2 regions of the Exiguobacterium sp. SH1S21 genome follow, and region 2 is predicted to be linked to the other one. Evidence: a T-box and tRNA genes for the amino acid it is inferred to sense, from the RefSeq annotation. Region 2 holds a T-box; the other holds one or more tRNA genes.

Region 1 (16,084 bases), on a different contig from region 2:
AATGCGGGCACGGCGTGATACAAGGCGATGAGCACGAGCGTCGGGACGAGTGTCATCGCGACCGCGTAAGGCCAAGCTTGCCGATACGACCACGGTTTCTTCATTCGAAGTCTCGTCACGAGTTGAACGAACAAGGCGGCGACGGCGACCCAAGTCATATAGAAGAAAAAAATGGCGAACCCGTGTAAGAACAACCACATCGGTGCGAAAAAATCGGGACGCAAGACGAGGTAATCTAAAACAGTCGCGACGATTGTAAAGACAAGGCTCGCCAACATATAAGCGTGCAGCGGAGCTAGACGGAGCCGTAGCGTTTGCTTCGTAGGTAGCAGGCTATGGCGGATAAACATTGATGTCGTTTTAAGCATACATACAAAACCCCATTCTGTTATAGTACAAAAAACTAAAATCAAACAAAAATAAGACAGTCGGTTAATAAAACCTTAACATTAAACGTGTTTACATCGACTAGATGATGCAGGCATAATGAGTAGGGCAACAAGAACCAATTAAACACAACCAATACACAATCAAAAGGAGTACAAAAATCGTGGAATACAATTTGCAAGAAATGTTATTCATGTTTTTTGGAGGATTAGGGATCTTCCTATTCGGTATCAAATCGATGGGAGACGGCCTTCAAAAGTCTGCAGGTAATCGCCTGCGCGACATCCTTGATAAGTATACATCGAATCCGTTCCTCGGAGTACTAGCCGGGATCATTGTTACGGTCTTGATTCAATCGTCTTCAGGTACGACCGTCATCACAGTCGGTCTAGTCAGCGCCGGCTTCATGACGCTCCGTCAAGCAATCGGGGTCATCATGGGAGCGAATATCGGGACGACAGTCACGGCATTCATCATCGGTTTCGATGTCGGTGCATATTCGCTACCGATGATTGCAGTCGGTGCAGTGCTTCTTTTCTTCTTCAAAAGAGAGAAATTCCAACACCTCGGACAAATCGTTTTCGGTCTAGGGGCGCTCTTCTACGGTCTCGAACTTATGGGAGACGGGATGAAGCCGTTACGTTCGAGTGAATATTTCATCGACTTGACGCAATCTATGAGTGACAATCCGTTCCTCGGTGTCATCGTCGGGACGGTGTTCACGGTCATCGTGCAATCGTCTTCTGCGACAATCGGGATTTTGCAAGAACTATACGCTGGTGGATCAATCGACTTGGACGCGGCACTGCCTGTCTTGTTCGGTGACAACATCGGAACGACGATCACAGCGATTCTCGCTTCAATCGGTGCCTCAGTCGCGGCCCGTCGTGCGGCAGCGGCGCACGTCATCTTTAACTTGATTGGGACGACGATTTTCATGATATTGTTAGTGCCATTCACGTCATATATTTTGTGGATCACAAACTTCCTCGCGATCGAAGACAAGATGCAGATCGCTTTCGCCCACGGTACGTTCAACGTCGTCAACACGTTTATCCAGTTCTGGTTCATCGGGACGATTGCTTGGATCGTGACGAAACTCGTACCGGGTGAAGATTCAATCGTCGATACGAAAGCGCAGCACTTGGACCCGATTTTCATCGAACAATCGCCTTCAATCGCAGTCGAGCAAGCCAAATATGAAGTCATCCGCATGGGTGATTTCGCTAAGCTCGGCCTTGACGAGGCACGCAACTATATGACTACAGGCGACAAGAAACACGCTGAGAAATCGGCGCACATTGAAGAAGCGCTCAACTCATTGAACGCTAAGATTACGGATTATCTCGTCAAATTGGCTGCCGTCGATTTGACGGAGCAAGAGTCACAAGAGCATAAGACACTCATGCATGCGATCAACGACATCGAGCGGATTGGTGACCACGTTGAGAACATCATCGAGTTGATCGACTATAAGACGGCGACACGGATTACGCTCTCAGCGGGAGCGCAAAAAGAGTTGACAGAAATGTACGATTTGACACGATTGACACTCGAGAAGTCACTCCAGACGCTCGCTAGCGGCGACATGGTCGAGGCGCGTCAAGTCATCGAAATGGAAGCGAAACTCGACATGCTCGAGCGCCAGTTCCGTAAAAATCACGTCGTTCGTTTGAACATAGGTGAATGTGACGGCCAAGCTGGTATGTTCTTCGTCGACATGCTCTCGAACCTTGAACGGATCGGTGACCATGCGATGAACATCACAGAAATTACACTCGAAGATGCAACGAACGAAGTATCGGTGTAACGTTTCGAAAAAGTCCTGCTACTGTAAGTTATAAGTAGCAGGACTTTTTTTCGTACATATGACTTTTCATTGACAGTGGCGCTTTCATTCAGTATATTATTACTGTATAACAACGTGGCGGTGTAGCTCAGCTGGCTAGAGCGTACGGTTCATACCCGTGAGGTCGTGGGTTCGACTCCCTCCGCCGCTACCAATAAGGACCCTTAGCTCAGCTGGTTAGAGCAGACGGCTCATAACCGTCCGGTCGTAGGTTCAAGTCCTACAGGGTCCATCGAGGGCAGCTTTCTAATGAAAGCTGCTTTTTTGTTTACATTTTTGTTTTCAAAAGTGAAGACGCGGGTAAATATCCGTTAGCATTTTGTTTTTGAAAAATATGAAACGAGGCGAAGCGAGATGGAACGAAATCATACGATGATGCAATTTTTTGAATGGCACGTCCCGGCTGACCAAAAGCATTGGAAGCGATTGAAAGAACGGGCTTCTAAATTGAAAAAAGCAGGAATCACCGCACTTTGGCTGCCACCAGTCACTAAAGGTCAGAGTGATGAGGATACGGGATATGGTGTCTATGATTTGTATGATTTAGGCGAGTTTGATCAAAAAGGAACCGTCGCCACAAAATACGGGACGAAGCAAGAGCTGCTTGAGGCGACGAAACACGCCCAAGAGCTCGGGATGCAAGTATATATGGACGTCGTGTTGAACCATAAAGCCGGAGCCGACGCGACCGAGAAGTTCGACGTGTTAGAAGTCGATCCGGAAGACCGGACGAAAGTGTTGTCGGAAGAACCGTTTGAGATCGAAGGTTGGACGAAGTTTGATTATAAAGCGCGAAACGGTAAGTATTCGTCGTTCAAATGGAACTTCCATCATTTCAACGGAACAGACTATGACGCGGCGGGCGACCACAGCGGTATCTTCTTCATCTTAGGCGAAAACAAGAAATGGAATGACAACGTCGATAGTGAGTTCGGGGTGTACGACTATTTGATGTTCGCGAACATCGACTATCACCATCCGGAAGTCCGGGAAGAAGTATTAAATTGGGGCAAGTGGTTCATCGAAGAGACGCAATGTGACGGTTTCCGTCTCGATGCGATCAAACATATCAACTACGATTTCGTCAAAGAGTTCAGCCAAAAGATGAAAGATGAAAAAGGCGAGAACTTTTACTTGGTCGGTGAGTTTTGGAAGTCGGAGCTCGAAGATTGCCGTGCTTTTTTAGACAACATCGACTACCACGTCGACCTGTTCGACGTGCCGCTCCATTACAATTTGCAGCGTGCCTCGATCGAAGGCGCATCGTTTGATTTGCGGACGATCTTTGACGACACACTCGTCCAGTCCCACCCACTTCACTCGGTCACGTTCGTCGACAACCATGACTCACAGCCGGCCGAGGCGCTCGAGTCATGGGTCGGAGATTGGTTCAAACAGAGTGCTTACGGTTTGATTTTACTCCGTCAAGACGGTTATCCGTGTGTTTTCTACGGGGATTACTACGGCATCAACGGGCCCCACCCGGTCGAAGGGAAGAAGCTGGCCATTGATCCGCTTCTGTACGCCCGTCGTGAAAAAGCGTATGGGCAACAAGACGACTACTTCGATAACGAGCACGTGATCGGCTGGGTCCGACACGGCAGTGAGGACATCGAGCGTTCAGGTTGTGCCGTCATCATCTCGAATAACGAAGAAGCGGAGAAACAGATGTTTGTTGGGGAGCATCGTGCCGGTGAGAAATGGGTCGACTTGACGCAGACGATCGATGAAATCATCGAGATTGACGAAGATGGAAAAGGGGTATTTAAAGTAGCGGCAGGATCGATCTCGGTCTGGGCGTTGCCGGACGAAGATGTGGAATAAGCCTTTACAATTGAGTAAGCCGTCACAAATCTGTTACATTTAAAACGAACGTTGTTCAAACCAATTTTAAGGGGGATTTTAGTTATGGCTAAATTTGAATTACCACAACTTGATTACGCATACGATGCACTCGAACCACACATTGACGCACGCACGATGGAAATCCACCATTCGAAACACCACAACGCTTACGTCACGAACGTGAACAATGCACTCGAAGGAAAAGACGTAGAGTACTCTTCACTTGAAGACTTGCTCCAAAAACTCGATTCGCTTCCTGCTGACATTCAGACAGCTGTTCGTAACAACGGCGGCGGCCATTGGAACCACTCGTTCTTCTGGAAGTTGTTGAAGAAAAACGAGAACGGGACGCCAACGGGCGAACTCGCAACGGCAATCGACGAAGCGTTCGGCAGCTTTGACGCGTTCAAAGATGAGTTCACGAAAGCCGCTACAACTCGTTTCGGTTCAGGTTGGGCTTGGCTCGTCGTCAAAGGCGGAAAGCTCGAAGTCACGTCGACACCGAACCAAGATTCACCGATCATGGAAGGCATCACGCCGATCCTTGGACTCGATGTTTGGGAGCACGCATACTACTTGAACTATCAAAACCGTCGCCCGGACTACATCCAAGCGTTCTTCCACGTCATCGACTGGGATTACGTCGCGAAGCTTTACGCTGACGCCAAATAATGACACGATCCCGAGATTCGGTTGAATCTCGGGATTTTTTCTACATTTCATTAATTTGTAAACAAATTATGATATAGTAAAAATCGAGTCTGAAAATAGAAATACAGAAAAGTATAATATAGAAGCAACTGAAAGTGGAAGGAGATAACTGAATTGGCTAGACACCGTGTGAAAGTGCCGAAAAAACGGCGTAACCACCTTCCGTTACGATTAAATTTATTGTTCTTTATCGTCTTCATCTTGTTTGCGACGTTGATCTTTCGGTTAGGCGTCGTCCAAATCGTCAACGGAGAGTTAATCGCCCGAGAAGTTCAAAAGACCGAGTCGAGCAAGATCAAGTACGAGGTGCCTCGCGGCAAAATCTACGATCGGAACGGGCAAGTGTTGGCCGACACGATTTCGAACTATTCGGTCATGTACCGTCGCTCCCAAGTGACGAAAACGGAAGAGCGTCTCGATGTTGCGGTCAAACTTGCTAAGATCGTCGACATTCCGGAGAAAGATCGCAAAGTGACCGAACGGGATCGCAAGGACTATTGGATCGCCATCGATCCCGAGCGCTCGCAAGAACGAGTCCAATCCCTTCTCGCCGAGCTACCGGAAGAAGAGCGGGCCGCCTTGTCGAACCAAGAAGTCGATCAGTTGCTGCTTGATTCAATCACACAAGCAGAGATCACGTTCGATGATGCGACCGAAGAGATCATCGCCATCAAACATAATATGGAGAGCGGGTACGCGTTAGACCCGCAAGTCATCAAGATTGGCGCGTCACCGAAAGAGATGGCTTTGATCGAAGAAAACTTGGAGCTGTTGCCCGGCGTCAGCGTCGAACCATACTACCAACGGGCTTATCCGTTCGGTGAAACGTTCCAAAGCTTCCTCGGAAGCTATCGTCAAATCCCGGCCGAGCAACGGGCCTCGTATCAGGCAAAAGGCTACGGGTTGAACGATCGGGTCGGGACGTCTTATCTCGAGCAGCAATATGAAGATATTTTACGCGGGACTCCGGCTTATGACGTGTTCACGACGTACAAAGGCCAACCGGTCGGTGAGCCTACGCGCGTGAGCGGTAATCCCGGAAAAGATATCATCTTGTCGACGGACATCGAATTCCAAAAAGAAGTCGACGAGATCTTGAAGAAGGCGATCCTCGCCGGACGTTCGGGGAGCCCACACTTCGACCGGGCTTTCGTTGTCGTCATGAATCCGAAGACGGGCGAGCTGCTCGCTTTGTCTGGGCAAGAGTTAGATCTCGAGACGAACGAGTTTAAAGACGTCTCGACAGGAACCGTCCTCCGAGCGAGCCAAATCGGCTCGACGATCAAAGGGGCGACCGTCGCGTTCGGACTTGAAGAAGAAGTCATCAAGCCGGGCGAATACATTTACGACGCACCGATCCGTATCGGGTCTTCGCTCAAGTCGTCTTACCGGAACATGGGGAACATCAACGACCTCGATGCGCTCGCCATGTCGTCGAACATTTACATGTTCCAGATCGCGCTCAGGCTCGCTGATTATTACTCGACCGGCCAAATCGTCGGTGACAACGTCACCGAGGCGTTCAATACGATGGAGCACTACTATAAACAGTTCGGACTCGGGATCGAGACGGGCATCGATCTTCCTTACGAGTCGATCGGTTTCCGGAGCGTTCCGGACCGTGTCACACTGTTGATGGATATGTCGATCGGTCAGTTCATCTCGTATACGCCGATCCAACTCGCGCAATATACGTCGACGCTCGCCAACGGCGGGTATCGGGTGCAACCGCATCTTTTAAAAGAAATCATCGAACCGGGCTCGCTCGATGAGATGAACAAACAAGTCGTCAGCACTTTCCAGCCGAAAGCGCTGAACAAAGTCGACATCCGCGACGAGTTCATCCAGCGTTCACGTGAAGGCTTCCGTCAAGGGGTCGAGACCGGGACGTCACGGATTCTCCAACAGACGGGGATGACGGCAGCCGGTAAGACCGGGACCGCGCAAGCAATCGCGGAAGGGCCGGACGGCCAAGCGAAACGAAACGCGAACGGTGAGCCGATCAAGACGCTCAACTCGAACCACGTCGGCTGGGCTCCGTACGACGACCCAGAGATCGCGTGGGCGATCATCATGCCAGGTCTTGAGGCGGAAGGCGTCAACACGCGCGTCGCCCATGACATCATGAAAGTGTATTTTGATTTAGAAGACGTCCAAGCACAGCTCCAGTAAAGAAGTCACTTCGGTGGCTTCTTTTTTTATCTTTACAATTCTTTTACGTTCCGTTTATTTATCGTTAATAGTAGTTTATTAGGATGTTAATTGTAGGACGAAACAACAGACCCGCAACACAAATCAAAGCAAACTCAAGGAGGACGTCAGAAATGTCTTGGATGAAAAAATCAGCTTTACTCGCTTCAATCACTTCGGTGGCCATCGTCGGTGCCGCATGTGGAAACAATGAAGAAGAAAACGGTGGAGCCGAAGGGGACGCACTTTCAGGTAAAGTCGTCATGGACGGTTCGTCTACCGTATTCCCAATCATGGAAGCGGTCGCTGAAGAGTATTCAGCTGAACAGCCAGACGTTGAAGTAACGGTCGGTGTATCTGGAACGGGCGGCGGTTTCAAACGTTTCGTAACCGGTGAGACAGACTTCTCGAACGCATCACGTGAAATCAAAGAAGAAGAAGCGGCCGAAGCTGAAGCGAACGGCGTTGAATATACACAACTCGCCGTCGCGCTTGACGGACTCTCACTCGTCGTCAACCCAGAAAACGATTGGGCCCAAGACATCACGATTGAAGAGCTTAACAAAATGTGGACAGACAGCAATATTAAAACATGGAAAGACGTCCGCTCGGACTGGCCGGATGAAGAGATCTCATTCTTCTCACCTGGTAAAGATTCAGGAACGTACGATTTCTTCAACGAAGCAGTACTTGAAGACACGGACATCCGTCAAGACGCGCAGTTGTCAGAAGACGATAACGTCCTCGTAACAGGAGTTGCCGGAACGAAAGGTGCGATCGGCTTCTTCGGATACGCGTACTACATTGAAAACCAAGACACACTTCGTGCGATGAGTGTAGAAGGCGTTGAACCAACGACAGAAACGATCAACGACTTGTCGTATCCGCTCTCGCGTGAAATCTACACGTACGTGAACAACGCATCATTGAAAGATAAGCCACAAGTCGCAGACTACACGCGGTTCTTGAACGAGAACGCGGCAGCCTTGTCTGAGGAAGTCGGCTATGTCGGTATGGAACAAGCTCGTTACGACGAGAACGCCAAAGTGATCGACGAGATCGCTGGCGAATAAATATTGCGGATGGCAGAAGGTGAGAGGGTCTCTCGCCTTCTCGCCATGCTTTCTAGTATGAAGAGGTAGGGAGCGATAAACGAGATGAACGAATCAAAAAAAGAGTTCTCGATTCGAGAGATGATTAACGCGAATAAGCAAAAAAAATATAGTACGACGAACGTGTTTGATAAAGTCATGCCGTTCTTATTATTCTTGAGCGCATTTGTCTCGGTCGTCACGACGATTGGGATTGCTTTGACGCTCGGTTTCGAACTGTTCAAGTTCTTTGAAAAAGTCCCGGTACGCGATTTCATCGGCTCGACCGAATGGTACCCGCTCAGTGCGGACCCGAGTTTCGGTGTTTGGGCACTCGTCATGGGCACACTCCAAATCACACTCATCGCGATGATCGTGGCGGTACCACTCGGACTCGCGTCGGCCATTTATTTGAGCGAGTACGCGTCTGAACGGGCTCGGACGATTCTCAAGCCGATTCTTGAAGTCCTAGCCGGCGTTCCGACAATCGTCTTCGGGTTCTTCGCCTTGTCATTCGTCACACCGATCTTACAGTCGCTCATTCCAGGGTTGAAGATCTATAACGCCCTCAGTCCAGGAATCGTCGTCGGTATCATGATCATCCCGATGATCGCGTCGATTTCGGAAGATGCGATGAGTGCCGTTCCGAAAAAGATTCGGGACGGGGCACTCGGCCTTGGAGCGACACGTTTAGAAGTCGCCCTCAAAGTCGTCATGCCGGCCGCGCTCTCAGGGATCATCGCTTCGATCGTCCTAGGGATGAGTCGAGCGATCGGTGAGACGATGATCGTCACAATCGCGGGTGGGTCGCAACCGAACTTCGAGTTCAACCCGCTCAATGCGATCCAAACGATGACGGCGTATATCGTCCAGATCGCCAAAGGTGACGCTGGTTACGGGACAATCGAATACTACAGTATCTATGCGGTCGGTGCGCTTCTATTCATCTTTACGCTCGTGATGAACTTGTTCGCGAACTGGGTGACGCGCCGCTTCAGAGAGGAGTACTAATATGGCTTTACCGAACAGTGAGTTCAAGAATACGAAGAACTATATTGACCATGAGACCGTATCGCGACGGATTAAAAGTCGCCTACGATTGAATGAAGTATTTAAATACATCTTTTTAGCGGGGCTCGTCTTCGCCTTGCTTGTTTTATCGACGCTTATTTATGACGTGATTTCAAAAGGTGGCGGATGGGTCAATCTCGACTTCCTCCGTAACTTCCCGTCACGCCGTGCCGAACAGGCCGGTCTTTATCCGGCTTTGATCGGGACGCTTTGGCTTATGGTTATGATTGTGCCGATGGTGTTTATCGTCGGTGTCGGTGCTGCGATTTATTTGGAAGAGTACGCACCTAAAAACCGGCTCACATCGTTTATCGAAGTGAACATCTCGAACTTGGCGGGTGTCCCGTCAATCGTGTTCGGTTTGCTCGGATTGACGTTCTTCGTCCGAACGGCCGGACTTGGCAGTTCGGTCATGACTGGTGCGCTGACGCTCGGTCTGATGAGTTTGCCGATTGTCATCGTCGCGTCACAAGAAGCGTTACGGTCCGTTAAGATGGAGCTGCGTCACGCGTCACTCGCAATGGGTGCCTCAAAATGGCAAACGACGTTCAACGTCGTGTTACCGTCAGCCATTCCAGGGATCATTACCGGGATCATCTTGGCCGTATCCCGGGCCATCGGCGAGACGGCACCGCTCATCATGATTGGAGCGGCAACGTTCATCTCGACAACACCGAGCAACGTGCTCTCTGACTTCACAGCACTCCCGATTCAAATTTACAACTGGACAAGCCGTCCACAAGCAGAATTCCAAAACCTTGCCGCTGCCGGTATCATCGTCTTGATGACAGTGCTCATCACGATGAACTCGGTCGCAATCTATATCCGTAACAAATATACAAATCGACATTAAGTCGCAGCAGTAAACGAGGAGGACTCTCGAGATGATGAAACAAACAGAGCTTAAAGGAGATCACAACGTGAATACAACGACGACCCAACCGAACGAGACCGTGATGCAAAAAGACAGCGCCTATGTCGTGAACAACTTGAACTTATGGTACGGCGACGATCAAGCGTTGATCGACGTCAATCTCGACATTAAGAAAAATGAAGTGACGGCCATCATCGGTCCGTCTGGTTGTGGGAAGTCGACGTTTATCAAGACGTTGAATCGGATGGTCGAACTCGTCCCGACGGTGCGCACGAACGGGGAGATTCTTTACCACGGCCGTAACATTTTTGATCGTGACTATAGAGTCGAAGACCTCCGCACGTCGGTCGGGATGGTATTCCAGCAGCCAAACCCGTTCCCGAAATCCGTGTACGACAACGTCGCGTACGGACCGCGCACGCACGGAATCAAAAACAAAAAAGTGCTCGACGAGATCGTCGAACGCTCACTGCGCGGTGCTGCGATTTGGGAAGAAGTGAAAGATCGCTTGAACGAGAACGCCTATGGTCTCTCGGGTGGTCAGCAACAGCGCCTTTGCATCGCCCGGACACTTGCGATTGAACCAGATGTCATTCTTATGGACGAGCCGACGTCGGCGCTTGACCCGATCTCGACACTTAAAGTCGAAGAGCTCGTCCAAGAGTTGAAAGAACAATATTCGATCATCATCGTCACGCACAATATGCAGCAAGCAGCACGTGTGTCTGACAAGACGGCGTTCTTCTTGAACGGTGAAGTCGTCGAGTTCGACGCAACCGATAAAATCTTCTCGAATCCAACTGACAAGCGGACTGAAGATTACATTTCTGGCCGGTTCGGTTAAGAGGGGGAGATTACTATGGCACAAAATCGCACATTTTTTGATGTTAAATTACACGAACTAGAAGAGAAAGTCGTTCGCTTGGCGAACTTGACGATGCGCCAGACGGCGACGGCGATCGAGGTACTTGAGAAACGAGACCTCACGCTCGCCCAGACGGTGATCGACAATGATAACGAACTAGACGACCTCGAACTTGAAATCAACGACCAGGCGATTCTCTTGATTGCCAAACAACAACCGGTCGCGACCGATCTTCGTCGCTTGATCGTGACGATGAAGTCCGCGACCGATCTTGAACGGATCGCGGATTACGCGACGAACATCGCCAAAGCCGTGACGCGAATCGAGCACGTCCCGTACTTGCTTGACATTAAGCCGCTCAAGCAGATGGCCGAACAGTTGATCGATATGCTTGAACTCGCAACCCGTGCCTATCGTAAAGGTGAAGCCAGCCGGGTCCGTGAGTTGAATGAGATGGACAAAGTCATCGATGATCTCAACTTACAGGCGATCAAGCAATATATCGGAAGTCTGCCGACGATGACGGTCGGAACGAACGATGTCTATGAGTTTGCAAACATCGCCCGCTATCTCGAGCGGATGGGCGACCATGTGACCAATTTCGGGGAACATTTGATTTTTCTCGAAAAAGGGAAGCATTATGATTTAAATCAGTGATAAAAGTGGTAAAGAACAACAGGTCTGTTGTTCTTTACTTTTTTTGTGCAGGAATTCACGGAAAAAGAACGAATACGTAGAGCATATGGATTTTTTTTTGGAAGGGAGCCAGACACAAATGGAAGAAAAAATCGTATCCTTGAAACAACAAGGGCTTACGTTAAAACAGATTGCAGAACAATTAGACATGCCAGTCGGAAAAGTCCAGTACGCATGGCGTAAATGGCGTTCCCAGAACGGTGAGGTCACCAAGCCGACAACCGCTCCTAAAAAATCTTCTAATGAAGGGAAGGATAGAATGAAACGAAACGAGAAAGAAGCTCCAACAGTGGGGCAAGTCGCCTCGACACTCCATCACGAAGAGCCAAAGCAGTCACCGCTCCTTGAAACAGGTCCAGACGGTTTTTGGAAGCTTCCAGACCGCTACGATGTCGACCTCATGCACGCAGTCGTCCAATCCCCGAACGCGGTCTATGTTTTTTGGGAAGTGTCAGACGCTGTGAAAGAGACGCTGACGATGCAGTTCATGCGGCCGTGGGAAGATTTGCCGAAGGCGTTCCGCATCTTAGACATCACCCTGCTCGATTACACATCTGGTCATGCGAACCGGTCTTATACGTTCGAGTTGCCGGAAATGACGAACAGTTGGTTCGTCCGTCCGCTTGACCCGAACACGACGTACGTCTTCGAATTCGGGATTCGGACGATGGAAGGCGAATTTCTTCCGCTCGTCGCCTCGATGCCGATTGATACGCCGCGGAACGAACCGGCAGGAGTCGGACGTTTTGCCGAACCGGTCAGACGTTGGCAATTCGGTGAAGTCGAGTCACCAGAACTACTCGATACGTTACCAAAATATTCTGCATACCGCTGCGTACGCTGAGGAGGACACACTATGAAACCAGGTTATTTTTCACTCGTCCTACATGCCCATCTTCCGTACGTGAGGCATGAAGAGAAACACCGGCTAGAAGAGCGCTGGGTATATGAAGCCATCTCGGAGACATACATCCCGATTCTGTGGCAGGTCGATCGACTTCAACGGCCCCTGCATTGGACGGTCAGTATCTCTCCGCCCGTCGTCGAAATGCTCGCCGACCCACTCGTCCAAGATCGCTATCTTGGGCATTTAGATGAGATGCTTGAACTGATCTCAATCGAACTGGCTGAGGGTCGGAGCGAACAAGAAGTCGAGACGCTTCATTTTTACGAACGCCGTTATCAAGACTTGAAGAATACGTTCCTCCATTGGGAGAAAAATTTGAACCATGCGTTCCGTACATATCGTGAGCAAGGCTTCATCGATATGGTCACATGTACGGCGACACACGGTTTCAACCCGCATCTGTTCACCGATCAGGCGGCACGGGCCGAGATTCGGACTGGATTGAACTGCTTCGAGCGGCATTACGGCTTCCGTCCGACCGGCATTTGGTTACCGGAATGTGCGTATACGCCAGGAGTCGACCGCATCCTCTATGAGGAAGGGATTCGCTACACGTTCGTCGATGAGCACGCGTTGCTCGAAGCCGACCCGACGCCGGACAAAGGCATCGGTGCGCCTGTCTATTCGCCGCACGGAGTCGCTTTGTTCCCACGTGATCAAATCATCTCCGGGAAGATTTGGAGTTCGATGATCGGTTATCCGGGGCATCCGGATTATCGCGAGTTTTATCGCGATCTCGCCTACGACCGGGACTGGGAATACATTCAAGCGTTCATGCATCCAGAGGGCATCCGCTTCGACACAGGTCTGAAGATGCATCGCATCACGGGAGACAGCGACGAAAAAGACTTTTACGTCCGCGGATGGGCCGAACATCAAATCGATAATCACGCGACCGATTTCGCCGAGACGCTCGCGGCACATTTAGAAGCGCACGGTGGACAAACGTTCCCGCCGTTCCTCGTCACGGCACCGTTTGACGCCGAACTGTTCGGCCATTGGTGGTTTGAGGGCCCTGAATTTTTAGGGCAAGTCGCAGAGCGACTAGAGGCGTACGGGATTGAGACGATCACGCCGGCACTCTTCCTCGAGCGTCATTTCCAAGACCTGCAAACAGTACAAGTTTCGATGAACACGTGGGGCCGGAAAGGTTACGGCGATGTTTGGATCAACGAACGCAACGAATGGATGCTCAGACATTTGCACACGATGGAGACGCAACTCGTCAAAGACGTGGCTGACTATCGGAACACTTCGCCACTCGCCGACCGGGCTTTGAGACAGCTCATTCGTCATTATGTGCTCTCAGTCTCGAGCGATTGGGCGTTTATCTTGGATGGCCAGACGACGGCGCAATACGCCGCCGAACGTTTCCGGGAACATACCCGTCTGTTTGCCGAACTCGAGACGGCTCTCTACGAAGGCAAGCTATCGGATCGCTTGCTAGACGAGCACTACACGGTCTATCCGTTCTTAGACGACGTGGACATTGATATCGATACGTTCCTATCTCCGCACGACTATTATGTGACGCAGGAGCGTGGCGAAGAAGGTGAGGTCATTCTCGTCCTCACGCCAGAATATACAGGCAATATCGTGGGTGACCTCGGTCACCGCGTCGTCGCTGAAGTCGAGGCACGAGCAGCTGACGGGGAGACCGTTTACGTCCTCACGCCGCACAGTGAAGGATTGCCTGAATACGAGCGTCACAATCGCGTGCACGTGTACCGGGTCCCACTCACGAGTCCGTTTCTAGAGCATGTCATGAACCAAATCGCTGCTCAGAACGTTGCCTACGTGAAACTCGTCCAACAGTTACAGACGATGGTCAACTTCAAAGCGGTCCATCATTTTGATTGGATGACGATTCCAGCTGCACGTTCACTTGCGAAGTCACTAGATGTTCCGTTATACTCAACTATGTTGTCATTTGAAACGACCCGCAACCCGCACGGGCACGGTGGCCTGTTCGATGCGATTCATCGCATTGAGAACGGCGTCCTCTCGGAAGCTGATACGGTTTATGTCGGTGAACAGCTCTCGATCGAGGAGCTCGCGACGCGGTATGTGATCGGCGATAACGTAAAAACGTGCCTACCGCTCGACGCGTCACCGTACGAGCAGAAACGTTTGAAAAAGAACGTGAAATAACCTTGCTTTTTCAAAAAAAACTTGGTAGGATAATTGAGTATGCTTAGACTGTAAAGCAAAAGCACTTGATACAACATTAGTAAGATGGGAGTGAAAGATATGCGCGTTAAAATCACACTAGCTTGCACAGAAACAGGCGATCGCACGTACATCACGAAGAAAAACAAACGTAACAACCCAGAGCGCCTCGAATTGCGCAAATACAACCCACGTCTCCGTCGTCACACGCTTTACCGCGAAGTGAAATAATTGAGACCGGCCGTCACTCATGTGGCGGCCTTTTTTTTCGACAGGAGGAATAACAAATGACAGCTAAACAAGAGCTCCGAAAAGCGGTTCATGTGAATATTCGCGCGCTCACCGATCGTGACGAGCGTGATGAAGCGATCTTACATACCGTGGCGTCGCTCCCTGAGTGGCAACAAGCGTATACGGTCGCACTCACATTGTCACTCGACCTTGAAGTGAATACGCGTCCGCTCATCGATACAGCTTTAAAAGCAGGAAAATCGGTGTTGGTGCCGAAAGTAACGGAACAGGGGCTCACGTTCCACGAAATCAGGACGTTCAGCGACCTCGAGCCGGGGGTAATGGGTATTCTCGAGCCGACGACCGCGGAAACCGACCTCGACATTGATGTCTGTATCGTCCCAGGCCGTGTCTTTGACCGTTCTGGATATCGGATCGGTTGGGGCGGGGGTTATTACGACCGTTTCTTAGCGACATATCGCGGTGCGACAATCGCTCTCGCCTACGACGTACAAGTGCTCGACGAAATACCGATCGAACCACACGACATACCTGTCGAACTGATCGTGACAGAAAGGGAAATGATTCGATGCTCTCAATCGTCCTCGTAACTTGTCTAGTTGCACTGGCCGGATATCGTCTCCAGTCGTTGACGTTCTCTGGGGCGATCTTGACGATCGTGACAGGGACGGTCATCGGGTTTGGTTTTGGCTGGTTCGGGCTGTACTTGCTCGGTGTGTTCTTTTCGACGTCCTCGCTCGCTTCAAAATATCGCGCCCGCGACAAAGCATCGGTCGATGACATCGTCGAAAAATCCGGACCGCGTGACTTTGTGCAAGTGCTTGCGAACGGAGGAATCGCCATGCTCACCGCCGTCGGAATGGCGATGACTTCGAACGAGGCGTGGCTATTCGCTTACGTCGTTTCAATCGCGGCGGCGACGAGTGACACGTGGGGGTCCGAGTTCGGCGTTCTCGCATCGCGCCGACCGCGCTCAATTTTGACATTGCGTGAAGTTGAACCGGGGACGAGCGGTGGGGTGTCACCGTTCGGTACGCTCATGTCTGTCGCCGGTGCGACGATCATCGTCTTGGCATCGCTCCCGTTCTTAAATATAACGATGGGCACGCTATTTCTATTGATTGCGCTCGGGCTGAGCGGCAGCGTCGTCGATACGTTGCTCGGTGCGACCGTGCAA
Region 2 (16,084 bases):
CTGTGCGAGCTGGGATCAATATAAGACGTTTGAAGAACGAGGCGAACATTTCGTCAAGCTCGTGAACGCATATGAGGAGGCAAACCGATGAGAGTCATCATTTCTGGTGGAGGGACGGGTGGTCACATCTATCCGGCGCTCGCCCTGCTCGATACGTTGAAAGAGCGGCATACCGATTTAGAGGTGCTCTATATCGGGACCGAGAACGGGCTTGAAGCCGATCTCGTACCGCGAGCGGGTATCCCGTTCAAATCGATTCGAATCAGTGGCTTGAAACGGTCGCTTTCGATTGAGAACGTCAAGACGGGTTATCGGTTCGTCCAATCGGTTCTCGCATTGCGAAAAGACATGAAAGCGTTCCGACCTGACGTCGTCATCGGAACGGGCGGTTTCGTGTCCGGGCCTGTCGTCTTCACTGCCCAACTGCTCGGTATTCCGACGATTTTGCATGAACAAAACAGCATCCCGGGACTGACGAATAAGTTTTTGTCTAAAAAAGCGGATCGTGTCGCGCTGTCGTTCGCCGGTTCTGAACAACATTTCCCAGGGGCGAACGTGCAAGTCATCGGGAATCCACGGGGTAGTGAGGTCTTGAAGACGACGGCAGACGAGATGAAACTGCGCACCGAGTACGGGATTGACGAACGACCGATTGTTCTCATCTATGGCGGCAGCCGTGGGGCGGAAGCGATCAATCGAGCGGTCATCGAGGCGATCCCGGAACTCGCGACTGAACCTGTGAACGTCTTATATGTGACCGGAAAAGTGCATTTTGACGATGTCGTCGCCAAAGCGCCGAGCTCAGATAACGTCCAAATCTTGCCTTACGTCTACGATATGCCAGAACTCCTCGCCTGTGCGAGTCTCGTCGTCTCACGGGCCGGTGCTTCGACAATCTCGGAATTGACTGCTCTCGGTTTGCCGAGCATTTTAATCCCGAGCCCTTACGTGACAGCGAATCATCAGACGAAAAATGCGTCGGCGCTCGTCGAGAGCGGTGCCGCTGAGCTGATTAAAGAGCAAGCGTTGACAGGCGCCACGCTCGTCACGTCGATCCGTCACGTCTTGAATCACCATGACGAGATGGCCGCAGCGTCGAAACGATTAGGATTCCCGCACGCCGCGGAATCACTCGCCGATCTTGTGGAAGAAGTAAGCCGATAAAGGAGAGAAGCTAATGGAGACGCGTCAGAATACCGTTCGCAGTTTGGAAGATCGCATTCCGTATATGAAGGACCAACGGCGCAAAAAAGCGAATCGACGCTTGGCGACGATTCTACTCTTGTTTGCCGTGCTCATCGCACTCGTCGTCTATATGCAGACGTCGGTTTCTGACGTGAAGGCAGTGAATGTGTCCGGACTCGACTGGTTGACTGAAGCTTACGTCCTTGAGGGAACGGATCTCGACACGTCTTCAAAGATTGTTCGCATCTCTCCGAACAACATCGAGCAGACGATTCGCGCACTCCCGGGAGTGCGGGACGCCAAAGTCGATCGGTCTTGGTATAACATCGTCACCGTGGACGTCGAGGAAGAGAAGATGATCGCCTACTCGCGAAACGACTCAGAAGAAGTCGTCGTGCTCGCGGACGGATCACTTCATCCGACCGGACAAATCGATGATCCGGAGAAGTTGCAGGATGGTCCGCTCTTACGTGAGTTCACGGACGTCGCCGAGCTCGAGAAAGTAGCAAGTGAACTCGAGCAAGTCGATGACGCGATGCGGGCCCGGATGTCTGAAATCGTCTTTTCGAAAAAAAAGGATGAACCCGTCCGGTATGAGATTTATATGAACGATGGAAACACGTTGCTCACACCGACGTTCAAACTGAGCCAAACCGTCTCAAAATACGGGGATATCTTTGAAAACATCCCAAAAGGTCAACGCGGAACCGTCGTCATGGACGGAGGCTTTTACTTCGTCCCTTACGAAAAAACGAAAGAATAATCTGAATTTTTACAGTCCTTAGACACGTAAGGGCTGTTTTTTTATGGTTTGTAATCGAATTGACACCCCAAAACCGCTTAATTTGTAGGATTCTACCTTTTCTCACTATGTTATTTGTTGTAAACTTAGACGTGAGATATCTTGCCGGACCTATCAATATTTTTGGATATCTGTAACAATGTAACGGAAATTCAGAAACAGAAATTTAAGCGCGGAGGTGTTTCCCTTTTGGAAGCGAACGGTTATGTTGCCGCATTGGATATAGGAACGTCAGAAATTAAGCTCGTCGTGGGCGAATTGCTCGGAGGAACGCTTAACATTTTGGCGGAGGGGTGCGCCCCGTCTGCAGGAGTAAAACGTGGCGCCGTCGTCGACATCGATAAGACGGTTCAAGCCATTAAGCAAGCCGTCGAACATGCCGAAGCGGCGCTCGGTGATCAAGTTCGTTCGGTATATGTTGCCATCGAAGGGGAACATATCCAAATTGCCCCGTGTCATGGGATCGCATCGGTGAAACGAGAAGACCAAGAGATCACGGACGTCGACGTCATCGAAGTCATCAATTCGGCGCAAGTGATGCGTTTGCCGGATGAGATGAGCGTCATCGATGTCATCCCGACGTCGTTCACAGTCGATCAACAGACAGGGGTCGTCGATCCCCGTGGTATGCTCGGCTACCGGTTAGAGATGCACGGGAAAATGGTAACGGGTTCAAAAACGGTCCTACATAGCATCCGTCGTTCGATTGAACGGGCAGGCCTTACGCTAGAAGGATTTGTGCTCGGTAACTTGGCGCTTGGAATGAGTGCTGCTTCCGTCGATGAAATCGACCTTGGAATCGGCCTCGTCGACATCGGACACGAAAAGACGACCGTCTCTGTATTTTATCGCGGTGATCTCGTCTACTCGTATATCCTCCCAGTCGGCGGGGACCACATGACGCGAGACTTGGTATATAAACTCAACTGTAAGTACCAAGACGCAAAAGTGGCGAAAGAAGAATACGGACTCGCACTCGAAGAAATGGCGGACGCTTCTGAAGGATTCTCATTCACGAATATTAACGGGGAAGTGGCATTCGAGCCACAAGCAGAAATTAGTTACGTTTTAGAGGCGCGAATAGAGGAAATGTTCACACTCGTGTTGAATAGAGTGCAAAAGGTAGGTGTCCCACCGCTCAGCGGAGGTTATCTCCTCTGTGGCGGAGCGGCTGCCTTGCCTGGTATCCAGGAATTGGCGACGCGCGTCATGGGTCAAAAGACAAGACTCTACCAACCTTCGTCGATTGGTGTCAGACATCCGAAATACGCGACGGCTGTCGGTGTTCTCAAGTATGTGCTCATGAGCGACCATCATGTCTCGAAGTCGCAACTTGAGAAGCCAGACGAGCGCGTGACTGTTCCGACACCAACTGGCGGGACAGAACACGATATCGATCGTGATGACGAGCCTGAAACAACAGAGCGCGAATCTAAAAATGGATTCGGGCGTTTAATGGAAAAATTATTTGGCGTGTAAGCTGATGATGTGTTAACAATTGGAAATTACGTAGGGGGATACCTGAAATGATGTACTTTGATGAGGCGATTGACGCCGTAGCAAAAATTAAAGTAATTGGAGTCGGTGGTGGCGGTTCAAACGCCGTCAACCGAATGATCGAGCACGGAGTGCAAGGTGTCGAGTTCATCGCGGTTAATACAGACGCACAAGCACTCAATATGTCGAAAGCGGACGTCAAGCTTCAGCTTGGCGCTAAATTGACACGCGGCCTTGGTGCCGGTGCGAACCCGGACATCGGCAAGAAAGCGGCTGAAGAAAGCCGTGAGCAATTGATCGAAGCACTTGACGGTGCCGATATGGTCTTCGTCACTGCCGGTATGGGTGGGGGAACAGGTACGGGCGCTGCACCAGTCATCGCTGAGATTTCAAAAGAAATCGGAGCGCTCACAGTCGGTGTCGTCACGAAACCGTTCATGTTCGAAGGACGCAAACGGATGCAGCATGCGCAACACGGAATCCAAGCGTTCAAAGAAAAAGTCGATACACTCATCGTCATCCCGAACGACAAGTTGCTTGAAATCGTCGAGCGGAACACGCCGATGATCGAAGCGTTCCGCGAAGCGGATAACGTGCTTCGCCAAGGTGTCCAAGGGATCACAGACTTGATCGCCATCCCTGGTTTGATCAACCTTGACTTCGCCGACGTGAAAACGATCATGACGGAAAAAGGATCGGCGCTCATGGGTGTCGGTGTGGCGACTGGTGAAAACCGTGCCATCGAAGCAGCGAAAAAGGCGATCTCATCTCCACTGCTCGAGTCTTCAATCGAAGGCGCGAAAGGTGTCTTGATGAACATTACAGGTGGACTCAGCCTCAGCTTGTATGAAGTAACAGAGGCTGCTCAAATCGTTCAAAGCGCCGCTGATGAAGAAGTGAACTTGATCTTTGGTTCGGTCATCAACGAAAACTTGAACGAAGAGATCATCGTCACTGTCATCGCGACTGAGTTTGCGGAAGAGTCACAAGGCACGAACCCGTTCCTTCAGCAACCGAAGAAACAAGCGGAGCCTGAGGCGAACAAAGAAGTTCAACCGAAACCGACTGAACCTGCTCAACAAGAAGAAGGGAACTTCCATAGACCAGTCTATGGTGGGGACGTCCCAGACGAGACGATCAACATCCCAGCGTTCGTAAGACAACGCCGTAACTAAACAACAGGGGGTGCCGTTCTCGGCACCCCCTTTTTCTAAAAAAAAGGAGACTGGTATGCAACTCATACATACATGGGAAACCGAGGCGTATCGCTATCTGGCTTATGTGACGACTCGGACAGATGGACACAATGAAGGCAATGTCGGTTTGCACGTCGGCGATGATGCAGAACAAGTCATTGCCAACCGGGAACGTTTCTTCACCGAAGCAAACTTGTCGCTCATCGATTCGGTTTGGGCCGATCAAGTGCACGGGACGCGCGTCGCGACCGTCGACGAAGCGGACAAGGGCAAAGGCGCCTATCGATACGATGAGGCGATTCAAGCGACTGACGGACTCGTCACGACCGCTACCGATCTGCCACTCGCTCTCGTGTTCGCCGATTGCGTCCCGTTGTTCTTTTGTGCGAAAGATCACGGAATCATCGGCATGGCTCATGCCGGATGGAAAGGGACGGTCGGAAACATCGTGTCTTCGATGGCGGACGCATTCGCTCGGCTCGGGGTTCCGGAACACGACATCGAGATGTACGTCGGACCGGCCATCACGGCCGAGCATTATGAAGTCGACCGCCGTGTCCTCGATGCCGTCAATGCCGTCTCGCCCGAAGCATATGCGGCCTCGGTGTATAACGAATCAGAACGTCATGCGAACCTGTCATTGCAACGAGTCAATGAGACACTCGCTGTCGAAAGAAACATGGACGTCACGCAGTCGAACTTGTCGACCGCTTCCGATCGAGACTTTTTCTCGTATCGGAACGGAGACGCCAAGCGTCGATTTGCCGCCGTCCTCGTCAAGGAGAAGAAATTGTGAGCATAGCTGATAACGTCAAACAAGTGAGACAGAATATTGAGAACCTTCAATCGGAAACAGCGGTGACGCTCATCGGGGTCACGAAGTCGGTCGGTGTCGACGTCGCGAACGCGCTTTACGCAGAAGGTGTCCGTGATTTCGGTGAGAACCGTCCGGAAGGCTTGCTCGAGAAAGTCAATGCGATGCCGTCGGACGCCAAGTTCCATTTTATCGGTAGTCTACAGACGCGCAAAGTGAGACAAGTCATCGATCATGTTGCCGCAATCCATTCGCTCGACCGATTATCGCTCGCCGAAGAGATTGACAAACGGTCCGACCGTGTCATCGATTGTTTCGTCCAAGTGAACGTATCGGGCGAGACGTCAAAACATGGGCTTGAAAAAGAGGAAGTCATCCCGTTCATCGAGAACTGTAGACAGTATCGCCATGTTCGGGTCATCGGACTGATGACGATGGCTCCGTTCACAGAAGATGAAGGTGTGATCCGTGAAACATTCCGTGCTTTACGCGAATTGCGCGACCGCGTCGCGGCAAATCGCTTCGAACATGCACCATGCAACGAATTGTCGATGGGTATGTCTAACGACTACGAGTTGGCAATCGAAGAAGGCGCATCGTTTGTTCGTATTGGGACCGTACTTGTGCAATAATATATTCTAAGGAGGAATCCGTTATGTCAATCAAAAACAAAATGAAAGACTTCTTTGGACTTGAGGAAGATCCGAATCACGCGTATGAAGGGGAAGAGTATGCTGTCGCAGAGACGAACACTCAACCGACGACTGATGCGCTCGTCAAAACTGAGGAGCGTCCGAAACCATCGAACAACCTCGTCGCGCTAAACACGAAGAAGAAAGAACGTTCGAAAGTCGTTCTTGCCGAACCGCGCGTCTTTGCCGAGGCACAAGATATTGGCGACCAGTTGAAAGAAAATCGTGCCGTCATCGTCAACCTTCAGCGCATGTCGAAAGAGCAGTCTCGTCAAGTTGTAAACTTCTTGTCGGGTGTCGTTTACGCCCTAGAAGGAACGATGACGTCGATTGGACATAACACGATTCTATGTGCTCCGAACAATATCGAATTGACTGGATCGATTTCGAATTTGATTTCGGAGGACGAACTAAACAGTAAAGGGTGGTAAATGAATGGAAAATGCGATCCCTGCATTAGGCAATACGATTGTTACGCTTCTTGGATATTATAGTTGGGTCTTGATTGCCTATATTTTATTATCGTGGTTCCCGAATGCGAGAGAATCAAAATTCGGACAGATTTTGACATACTTGTGTGAGCCGTTTCTTAACCCGTTCCGTCGGATCATCCCGCCAATCGGCGGTATGCTCGACATTTCTCCAATCGTCGCCCTGTTCGTGCTTCGTATGGCGCAAGCAGGAGTGCGAGCGATTTTCGGTCTGTAAATGAGCGTCTTCGATCATTATCGACCGAATGAACGCCCGTTTGTCGAGCAAGTGCTCGACTGGGTGCGACAAGTCGAGGACAACTACTTGTTTAAATTGACGGATTTTTTAGACCCACGTGAGCAACAAATCGTCAGGCAACTCGTTGGCAAACGGCTCGCCATCTACGAGGACGGCGGTTTCCCTGGAGCTGAGCGGAAACGGCTTTTATTGACGCCCGACTACTATGAGCTAGACGTGAACGACTTTGAAGTCAAGATTCTTCAAATCGATTATCCGACGAAGTTTGTCGACTTGACCCACCGCCAAGTGACAGGCACGCTTCTTAACGCGGGCCTGAAGCGGCAAAAGTTTGGCGATGTTGTCCTCGCTGACGGGATCGCTCAGTTCGCGACGACGGCTGATGCGGCTGGATTCATCGAAATGAACGTGGATCGCGTCGGCAAAGCCCGGGTGCGGCTGTCTGATGTGCCTGCCGCATCGATTTTGACCGTCCCAGAAGTCAAATGGAGCGACGAGTTTGGCATCGTCTCCTCACTCCGCTTTGATGCGGTCGTGAGCGAGGTGCTCGGTCTATCGCGCCAGAAAGCACAGGCGCTCGTCAAACATGGTGACTGCAAAGTCAATCATAAAGCGATCACGGACGCGAGCTTTTTACTCGAACCAGACGATTTGGTTTCAATCCGGGGTTACGGTCGTGTCAAATTGACGGCAATCCTCGGCTCGACAAAGCGTGAGAAAATAAAAATCCAGTATGGCATCATACGTTGAATTTAGGAGGAAAGTCGAATGGCGTTGACACCGATTGATATTCATAACAAAGAGTTCTCGACTCGTTTTCGCGGGTACGATATCGATGAGGTCAATGAATTTTTAGATCAAATCATTAAAGAGTTTGAGCTATTGATTCGTGAAAATAGAAGGTACGAAGAACTCGTCAACGATATGCAAGCCCGTATTGACTACTTCTCCTCGATGGAAGACACGTTGAATAAATCGATTATCGTCGCACAAGAGGCAGCAGAAGAAGTCAAGACCAATGCGGCCAAAGAAGCCAGCCTCATCTTGAAGCAGGCTGAACGCGAAGCGCTCGCCCGAGAAGAGGAAGCATCGCGTAAAGAGCAGATGGCAGAGCGTGAAGTCATTCAAATGTTGAAAAAAGTCGAACTGTACCGGACCCGGTTCCGTGTTCTCGTCGACGCACAGATGGAACTTCTAAATAGTACCGAATGGGACACGATTGTCGGAGAGCCGCCTGTCCAGACGGTTCTTGACGATACGAGTGAACTTGCGTATAATGACGACGAAGTCACACCAAACAAACATCACGGATAATAAACAATACGTTGATTAGGACACGTCAATAAAGTCACACCTACGAAGCGACTTAGGGAAGGTGCAAGCCTAAGAGAAAGACTTTATTTGGTATCCCCTATGAGTGTCATGCTGAACTGAGTAAGCGTGACCGCTTGACCTCGTTATCGGTTACCGAGAGCGGTCTCAAGGTCTACTTGAGATTAGTAGGGTGGTACCGCGAGTCGATGAACTCGTCCCTATTTAGGGGCGGGTTTTTTTTGTTTTTCAAAAAAGATGCAGGAGGAGTTTCAATGAACTACAAAGACACATTATTGATGCCTGATACAGAATTCGCGATGCGTGGAAATTTGCCGAAGCGCGAGCCAGCAATGCACGAGGCTTGGGAGCAGATGGACTTGTACAACCGCGTCCAAGAGAAGAATGCAGGAAAGCCGCAATACATTCTACATGACGGACCTCCGTACGCCAACGGTGACATCCATATGGGCCATGCACTCAACAAAGTGTTAAAAGACATCATCGTCCGTTTCAAGTCGTTGAACGGCTATCAATCACCGATGATCCCAGGTTGGGACACACACGGTCTTCCGATCGAGAACGCGCTTCAAAAAGCAGGCGTCAACCGTAAAGAGATGACTGTCGCCGAGTTCCGCGAAAAATGTGCCGCTTACGCGATGGAGCAAGTGAACTCACAACGTGAACAGTTCAAGCGTCTCGGACTGCTCGCTGACTTTGACAATCCATACATCACGCTCCAGCCTGAATATGAAGCGGCACAAATCCGCCTGTTCGGCACGATGGCTGAAAAAGGATACATCTATAAAGGGAAAAAACCGGTCTATTGGTCACCGTCTTCTGAATCGGCACTCGCTGAGGCGGAAATCGAGTACTATGACAAAAAATCACCAGCCATCTATGTGGCGTTCCAAGTCGTCGATGGCAAAGGCGTCCTCGGGACGACCGACCATTTCGTCATCTGGACGACGACACCGTGGACGATTCCGGCCAACCTCGGGATCGCTGTCAGCGATGAGCTGACATACACACGGATTGAGCATGATGGCAAAGGGTATATCGTTGCCGAGACGCTCGTCGAAGAAGTGACGACAGCACTTGGCTGGGATGAGTACTCAGTGAGCGGCTCTTGGAACGGACGCGAGTTCGAACACATGACGGTACAGCACCCGCTTTACGACCGGACGTCACTCCTCATCCTTGGCGACCATGTCACGGCTGAAGCGACAGGCTGCGTCCATATCGCACCTGGCCATGGGGAAGACGACTACCGTGTCGGCCAAGCGTACGGACTTGACGTGTTGTGCCCGGTCGACGACCGTGGGTATATGACGGACGAAGCACCAGGCTTTGAAGGACTGTTCTATGAAGATGCGAACAAAGAGATCGGCATGAAGCTCGAAGCAAATGGCAACTTGTTGAAGCTCAAATTCATCAAGCACTCGTACCCGCACGACTGGCGTACGAAAAAGCCGGTCATCTTCCGGGCGACACCGCAATGGTTCGCTTCGATCAAAGACTTCCGCAGCGACATGTTGCGTGAGATCGAAGAAGTGAACTGGGTACCGGAATGGGGCATGACGCGCCTATTCAACATGGTCCGTGACCGTGGCGACTGGGTCATCAGCCGTCAGCGGGCATGGGGTGTGCCGATCCCGATCTTCTACGCAGAAGACGGAACGGAAATCATCACGAACGAAACGATCGACCATATCGCCAACTTGTTCCATGAGCACGGATCAAACGTCTGGTACGAGCGTGAAGCGAAAGACTTGTTGCCATCCGGCTTCACACATCCGAACAGTCCAAACGGCGAGTTCCGTAAAGAAGTCGACATCATGGACGTCTGGTTCGATTCAGGTTCGTCACACGCAGGCGTGCTCGAACAGCGCGACAACTTGCGCCGTCCGGCCGACCTGTACCTAGAAGGTTCGGACCAATACCGTGGTTGGTTCAACTCGTCACTGTCGACTGCAGTCGCGACGACCGGCAAAGCGCCATATCGCAACGTCCTCAGTCACGGCTTCGTCCTTGACGGCGACGGCCGGAAGATGTCGAAATCGCTCGGCAACACGATTGCACCGAACGACCTCGTGAAACAGTACGGTGCTGAAATCGTACGTCTTTGGGTCGCGTCTGTCGACTATCAGTCAGACGTCCGCGCCTCGCATGACAACTTTAAACAAGTGTCAGAAGTATACCGGAAGATCCGTAACACGTTACGCTTCTTGCTCGGTAACTTGAACGGGTTCGATCCGTCGATGCGCGTCGCGTTCGAAGATATGCCGGAAGCCGACCGCTTCATGGCGACGAAGCTGAAACAACTTCAGACGAAAGTCGTCAAAGCGTACGATACGTTCGACTTTATGGCTGTTTACCACATGAGCCACAACTTCTGTGTCAACGAGTTGTCGTCGTTCTATCTCGACTTCACGAAAGACATCCTCTACATCGAACGTGAAAACGATGCGCGTCGCCGTGCCGTTCAGACGGTCATGTATGATGCAGTCATCACGTTGACGAAGCTGCTTGCCCCGGTCCTCCCGCATACGGCGGACGAAGTCTGGCAAGAAATCCCGGCCAAGACGGCGGATAGCGTCTTCTTGTCGGACCTTGAAGAAGTGGCGCCGCTCACGGAAGCAGAGACGGAATTACTCGCGAAATGGTCGAAATTCCTCACGTTCCGCGACGACGTCTTGAAAGCGATCGAGATCGCCCGCGGCGAGAAGTTGATCGGGAAACCGCTCGAAGCAAAACTTCAGGTCGCACCGAAGGGTGAGACGAAAGCGCTGCTCGACACGATCGATAACGTTCGTCAACTCCTGCAAGTGTCACAACTCGACTACGTCGATACGGCCGACGTCGACTACGCGACGGCGAAGATCAGCGTCGCGAAAGCAGACGGTGCCGCTTGTGCCCGCTGTTGGACGTATTCGACCGAACTTGGTCAGAACGCAGATCATCCAGAACTTTGCCCGCGCTGTACAGAAGTCATCGCATGAGCCGGACCGGAGTGGCGCACAGTCCACTCCGGTTTCTTATGACTTGAAAGGAGAATTTGATGAAACGTTATTACGGATTAGCAGTCGTTCTCATTTTGCTCGACCAAGTGACGAAGTGGATCGTCGTCCAGACGATGACGATCGGTCAATCAATCGAATTGATCCCCGGATGGCTCTATTTGACATCGTACCGCAACAGAGGCGCGGCCTGGGGCATGCTCGAAGGACAGATGGTGTTCTTCTTCGTCGTCACCGCCGTCGTTGTCGTCGGTCTGATCTACTTCTTGCATAAAGAAGTGAACGGGTTCAAACTGCTCGGCTACAGTGTCGGCTTACTGCTCGCCGGAGCGATCGGCAACTTTATCGATCGTCTGTTCCGGGGCGAGGTCGTCGACTTCGTCGACACGTACCCGTTCGGCTACAACTTTCCAATCTTTAACGTCGCCGATATGGCACTCACGTTCGGGGTCATCTTTATGATCATCGGCGTCTTGTTCGAAGAAAAATTAAACAAAGAAAGGGGACAATCGTAATGGAAACTTACACATTTGTCGCCGAAGAAAAGGCACGGATCGATAAATGGATGAGCGAACGAAGTGACTGGTCACGTTCGCAAATCCAAGACTGGATCAAGGCAGGGGATCTTCTCGTCAACGGTCAAGTCGTGAAGCCGAACTATAAACTGCAAGAAGGGGACGAAGTCGTCGTGACGGTGCCAGAAGCCGTCGAACTCCAAGTCCTCCCCGAAGATATTCCGCTCGACGTCGTGTTCGAGGACGAGGATGTCATCGTCGTCAACAAAGCACGTGGCATGGTCGTGCACCCTGCGGCCGGTCATACGTCTGGCACGCTCGTCAACGCGCTGTTGTATCACTGTGACGACCTCTCAGGCATCAATGGGGTGAAGCGTCCGGGTATCGTCCATCGCATCGATAAAGATACGACGGGACTGCTCATGGTCGCGAAAAACGATATGGCGCACGAGTCACTCGCGCATCAGTTAAAAGACAGAACGATCAAACGCGAATACGTCGCACTCGTCCACGGCGAGCTCGTCCATGAGCTCGGATCGATCGAGGCGCCGATCGGGCGCGACACGAACGATCGTCAGCGCATGACGGTGACAGACAAGAACGCGAAAGAAGCGGTGACACACTTCCGTCTGCTCGAGCGCTATAAAGACTTCACGCTCGTCGAGTGCAAGCTCGAGACAGGCCGGACGCATCAAATCCGTGTCCATATGCGCTATATCGGCCATCCGCTTGCCGGAGACCCGAAATACGGACCGCGTCGGACGATCGATTTGAACGGACAAGCGCTCCATGCAGCCACGCTCGGCTTCCATCATCCGCGGACGAACGAATGGCTCGAGTTCGAGGCGGCACTCCCGACCGACTTTGAGGCAGAGCTCGCAAAATTGGACAAAATCGAGAAAACACGTTGACTTTCAACCGATTCAGATTTATAGTCTAGAAAGCATAACACCTTTAAACCCAGTCCAGAGAGGCTGTGAAAGGATCGTGGCCGCGGCCACAAACGTCTATCATATACGGCACTCGTTTGCCTTCGTGAAGACTTCCTTTCCAGCCGGATGAGGAAGTCTTCTTTTTTATAGATTACGAGAGGAGGAATCATATGAAACGCTCGACCATACTAGACGAAGCCGCGATCCGACGCGCCTTGACGCGAATCGCCCATGAGATCATTGAACGCAACAAAGGGACGGACAACGTCGTCCTCGTCGGGATCAAAACGCGCGGTGAGACGCTCGGCGACCGACTCGCCCATCGCATCGAAGAAATCGAAGGAAAACCGATCGCGCTCGGTAACTTAGACATCACGCTCTACCGGGACGACCTATCGAAGAAGTCGCTCGACCCAGAAGTGAAAGCGACCGAACTCCCGCACGATATCAATGGCAAGACGGTCGTCCTCGTCGATGACGTCTTGTACACGGGACGGACGGTCCGGGCCGCGATGGACGCACTCGTCGACCACGGCCGGCCGGATTACATCCAACTCGCCGTCTTGATCGACCGGGGGCACCGAGAGTTGCCGATTCGCCCAGACTTTGTCGGGAAAAACGTCCCGACATCGAAAACAGAACAAGTCGTGGTCCGACTCAGTGAAGTCGACACGACAGACGAAGTGTACATCCAACAGCATTAAATCCAAAACCTTTAAGGTGGTCCAGAGAGGCCAGGAAGGAGAACTATTTATGAAACAACCCATCCTCAACATCCACGAGCGTCCCGCTCACTTGCCACAATGGCTGCTCTTCAGCTTGCAACACGTCTTCGCCATGTTCGGAGCGACGATCTTAGTCCCGATTTTGACCGGACTGAACACGTCCGTCGCCCTCGTCGCTTCCGGTGTGGCCACGCTCTCATTCCTAGTCATCACCCAATTCAAAGTCCCGACGTATCTCGGGTCAAGTTTTGCCTACATCGCACCGATCATCGCGGTCAGCCAGCAATGGGGCGTCGAAGCCGCACTGTTCGGCGGTATTATCGCCGGTTCGGTCTACGGTGTCGTGTCGCTCATCATCTTTAAGACGGGCGTCGGTTGGCTGTTACGACTGTTGCCGCCGGTCGTCGTCGGTCCGGTCATCATGGTCATCGGCTTATCGCTCGCACCGGTCGCCATCGACATGTCGATGAACCGCGACGGAGCGTATAACGGCACGTTCATCACGGTCGCCCTGCTCACGCTCGGCATCACGATTCTCGCGATGACAAAGTTAAAAGGAGTATGGGGCGCGGTTCCGATCTTGTTCGGCATCGTCGGCGGATACGCCATCGCCGCCATGTTCGGCATCATCGACTACTCGGCGATCGATCAAGCGAGCCTGTTCCAACTGCCTGACTTCACGATGGTGTTCGTCGACTACATGCCGATGTGGCAAGTCGGGGCACTCCTCGCCATCGTCCCGGTCGCGCTCGTCACGATGACGGAGCACATCGGCGACCAAATGGTCACGTCGAAAATCATCGGACGCGAGACGATGAAAGATCCAGGCCTGCACCGGACGCTCCTCGGCGACGGTGTCGGCAAAGCTATCGCCTCAGCGCTCGGTGGACCGCCGTGTACGACGTACGGTGAAAACAACGGCGTCATGGCGATCACGAGAGTGTACAGCGTCTACGTCATCGCGGGAGCAGCGCTCATGGCCATCAGCTTCGGCTTCCTCGGTCACGTCGAGGCGTTCATCTCGACAATCCCGAATCCGGTCAAAGGCGGTATCTCGATCCTCTTGTTCGGTGTCATCGCCTCGAACGGACTGCGGACGATGGTCGACAGCAACGTCGACCTCGCCGAGAAACGCAACCTCATCATCGCCTCGGTCATTCTCGTCGTCGGACTCGGCGGGGCGATGGTCCAACTCGGCAGCTTCCCGGTCCAAGGGATGGCGCTCGCGACGGTCGTCGGTATTCTTTTGAACGCGGTGTTACCGAAAGAAGAAGTCGAACCGGCTTCGGTCGATACAACTGAAGAAACGAAACAGGCAAGTAACTTTTAATTCGATCCCGTGAGGTCGGCAAAGTGAAGGCTCGTTTATTTGGGTGTAGTCTACCCAAATGAAGGCGTCCCTTCACGTAGGTGAAGAGACGCCTTTTCTCTTTGCCTCCAAACAAAAGGAGGAGACGAACATGAATTTGATCAAACAACAACCGAACCATTTTGTCAGCTTAGAAACGCTCACCCTCGAAGAAATCATGGGGATGATCGAAGAGTCACTCCGCTACAAACAAGGGGACATGCCGCCGCTGTTTGACGGGAAGACGGTCGCGAACTTGTTCTTCGAAAATTCGACGCGGACGAAAAACTCGTTTCAAATGGCCGAGCGGCACTTGAACATCCAAGAGATCCCGTTCGACGTGGCGACGTCGTCGGTGACGAAAGGCGAGACGTTATACGACACGTGCAAGACGCTTGAAGCGATCGGGGTCGACGCGCTCGTCATCCGCCATCCTGAAGCGGGATACTACCACGAGCTCGTCGAGAAGCTGACGATTCCAGTATTAAACGGCGGGGACGGGAGCGGGGAACACCCGTCACAGTCGCTGCTCGACCTCGTCACGATTTATGAAGAGTTCAAGACGTTCGAAGGCTTGAATATCGCCATCTGCGGCGATCTTGTCCATAGCCGGGTCGCCCGCTCGAACGCAGGCGTGTTGAAACGGCTCGGGGCGAACGTCGTCGGTTGTAGCCCGGAATCGTGGTGGGACGCATCGATGGGGCTTTCGCACCGCGACCTTGACGACATCTTACCGGACTGCGACGTCGTCATGTTGCTCCGCGTTCAGCACGAGCGCCACATTATGGGTGACATCTTTTCTAAAGAAGACTATCATGCGCGCTACGGCTTGACGGTCGAGCGGGTCGAGCGGATGAAACAAGGCGCCATCATCATGCATCCGGCCCCGGTCAACCGGGACGTCGAGATCGCCGGCAGTTTGATTGAACATCCGTCATCGCGCATCTTTCCACAGATGAAGAACGGCGTTTACGCACGGATGGCCATCTTAAATCGAGCATTAGGGGGACAACAATGATTATTCAACACGCAACGTGGTATGACGGGAAGACGAAACGAACGAGCAATCTGTTGATCGAAGGCGGTACAATCCGTTCGGTCGATTACGACGGGACGACCGAAGGACACGAAGTGATTGACGCAAACGGGAAGCTGTTGATCCCGGGTCTCGTCGACGTCCACGTCCATTTGCGCGAGCCTGGTGGCGAGGCGAAAGAGACGATTAAAACAGGGACGGCCGCAGCTGCGGCCGGAGGGTTCACGACGATTTGCGCGATGCCGAACACACGCCCTGTCCCGGACGACCGGGCGACGCTCG

The links. A T-box is a leader RNA that pairs with one kind of tRNA and senses whether it is charged. The one in region 2 lies ahead of ileS (isoleucine--tRNA ligase), so its partner is inferred to be a tRNA-Ile.
Region 1: it encodes a tRNA-Ile, which carries the amino acid that the T-box ahead of ileS (isoleucine--tRNA ligase) is inferred to sense. The anticodon was not compared.

What each region holds. Positions count from the first base shown of each region.
Region 1 is NZ_SJUY01000002.1:183,248-199,331, reverse strand. Features, by position in the region: gene EVJ24_RS04515 (DUF1189 domain-containing protein) at 1-350, opposite strand, end outside; gene EVJ24_RS04510 (Na/Pi cotransporter family protein) at 551-2,197, shown strand; tRNA gene EVJ24_RS04505 (tRNA-Met) at 2,314-2,390, shown strand; tRNA gene EVJ24_RS04500 (tRNA-Ile) at 2,395-2,468, shown strand; gene EVJ24_RS04495 (alpha-amylase) at 2,591-4,060, shown strand; gene EVJ24_RS04490 (superoxide dismutase) at 4,145-4,753, shown strand; gene EVJ24_RS04485 (peptidoglycan D,D-transpeptidase FtsI family protein) at 4,907-6,964, shown strand; gene EVJ24_RS04480 (PstS family phosphate ABC transporter substrate-binding protein) at 7,117-8,055, shown strand; gene pstC (phosphate ABC transporter permease subunit PstC) at 8,140-9,084, shown strand; gene pstA (phosphate ABC transporter permease PstA) at 9,086-9,997, shown strand; gene pstB (phosphate ABC transporter ATP-binding protein PstB) at 10,101-10,862, shown strand; gene phoU (phosphate signaling complex protein PhoU) at 10,878-11,540, shown strand; gene EVJ24_RS04455 (DUF4912 domain-containing protein) at 11,626-12,423, shown strand; gene EVJ24_RS04450 (1,4-alpha-glucan branching protein domain-containing protein) at 12,436-14,637, shown strand; gene rpmG (50S ribosomal protein L33) at 14,722-14,886, shown strand; gene EVJ24_RS04440 (5-formyltetrahydrofolate cyclo-ligase) at 14,943-15,497, shown strand; gene EVJ24_RS04435 (DUF92 domain-containing protein) at 15,476-16,084, shown strand, end outside.
Region 2 is NZ_SJUY01000003.1:202,836-218,919, reverse strand. Features, by position in the region: gene murD (UDP-N-acetylmuramoyl-L-alanine--D-glutamate ligase) at 1-91, shown strand, start outside; gene murG (undecaprenyldiphospho-muramoylpentapeptide beta-N-acetylglucosaminyltransferase) at 88-1,164, shown strand; gene EVJ24_RS06380 (cell division protein FtsQ/DivIB) at 1,178-1,948, shown strand; gene ftsA (cell division protein FtsA) at 2,204-3,466, shown strand; gene ftsZ (cell division protein FtsZ) at 3,514-4,659, shown strand; gene pgeF (peptidoglycan editing factor PgeF) at 4,715-5,476, shown strand; gene EVJ24_RS06360 (YggS family pyridoxal phosphate-dependent enzyme) at 5,473-6,126, shown strand; gene EVJ24_RS06355 (cell division protein SepF) at 6,150-6,617, shown strand; gene EVJ24_RS06350 (YggT family protein) at 6,622-6,894, shown strand; gene EVJ24_RS06345 (YlmH family RNA-binding protein) at 6,895-7,665, shown strand; gene EVJ24_RS06340 (DivIVA domain-containing protein) at 7,684-8,229, shown strand; T-box leader at 8,232-8,452, shown strand; gene ileS (isoleucine--tRNA ligase) at 8,502-11,228, shown strand; gene lspA (signal peptidase II) at 11,288-11,761, shown strand; gene EVJ24_RS06325 (RluA family pseudouridine synthase) at 11,761-12,672, shown strand; gene pyrR (bifunctional pyr operon transcriptional regulator/uracil phosphoribosyltransferase PyrR) at 12,864-13,397, shown strand; gene EVJ24_RS06315 (uracil-xanthine permease family protein) at 13,447-14,748, shown strand; gene EVJ24_RS06310 (aspartate carbamoyltransferase catalytic subunit) at 14,879-15,784, shown strand; gene EVJ24_RS06305 (dihydroorotase) at 15,781-16,084, shown strand, end outside.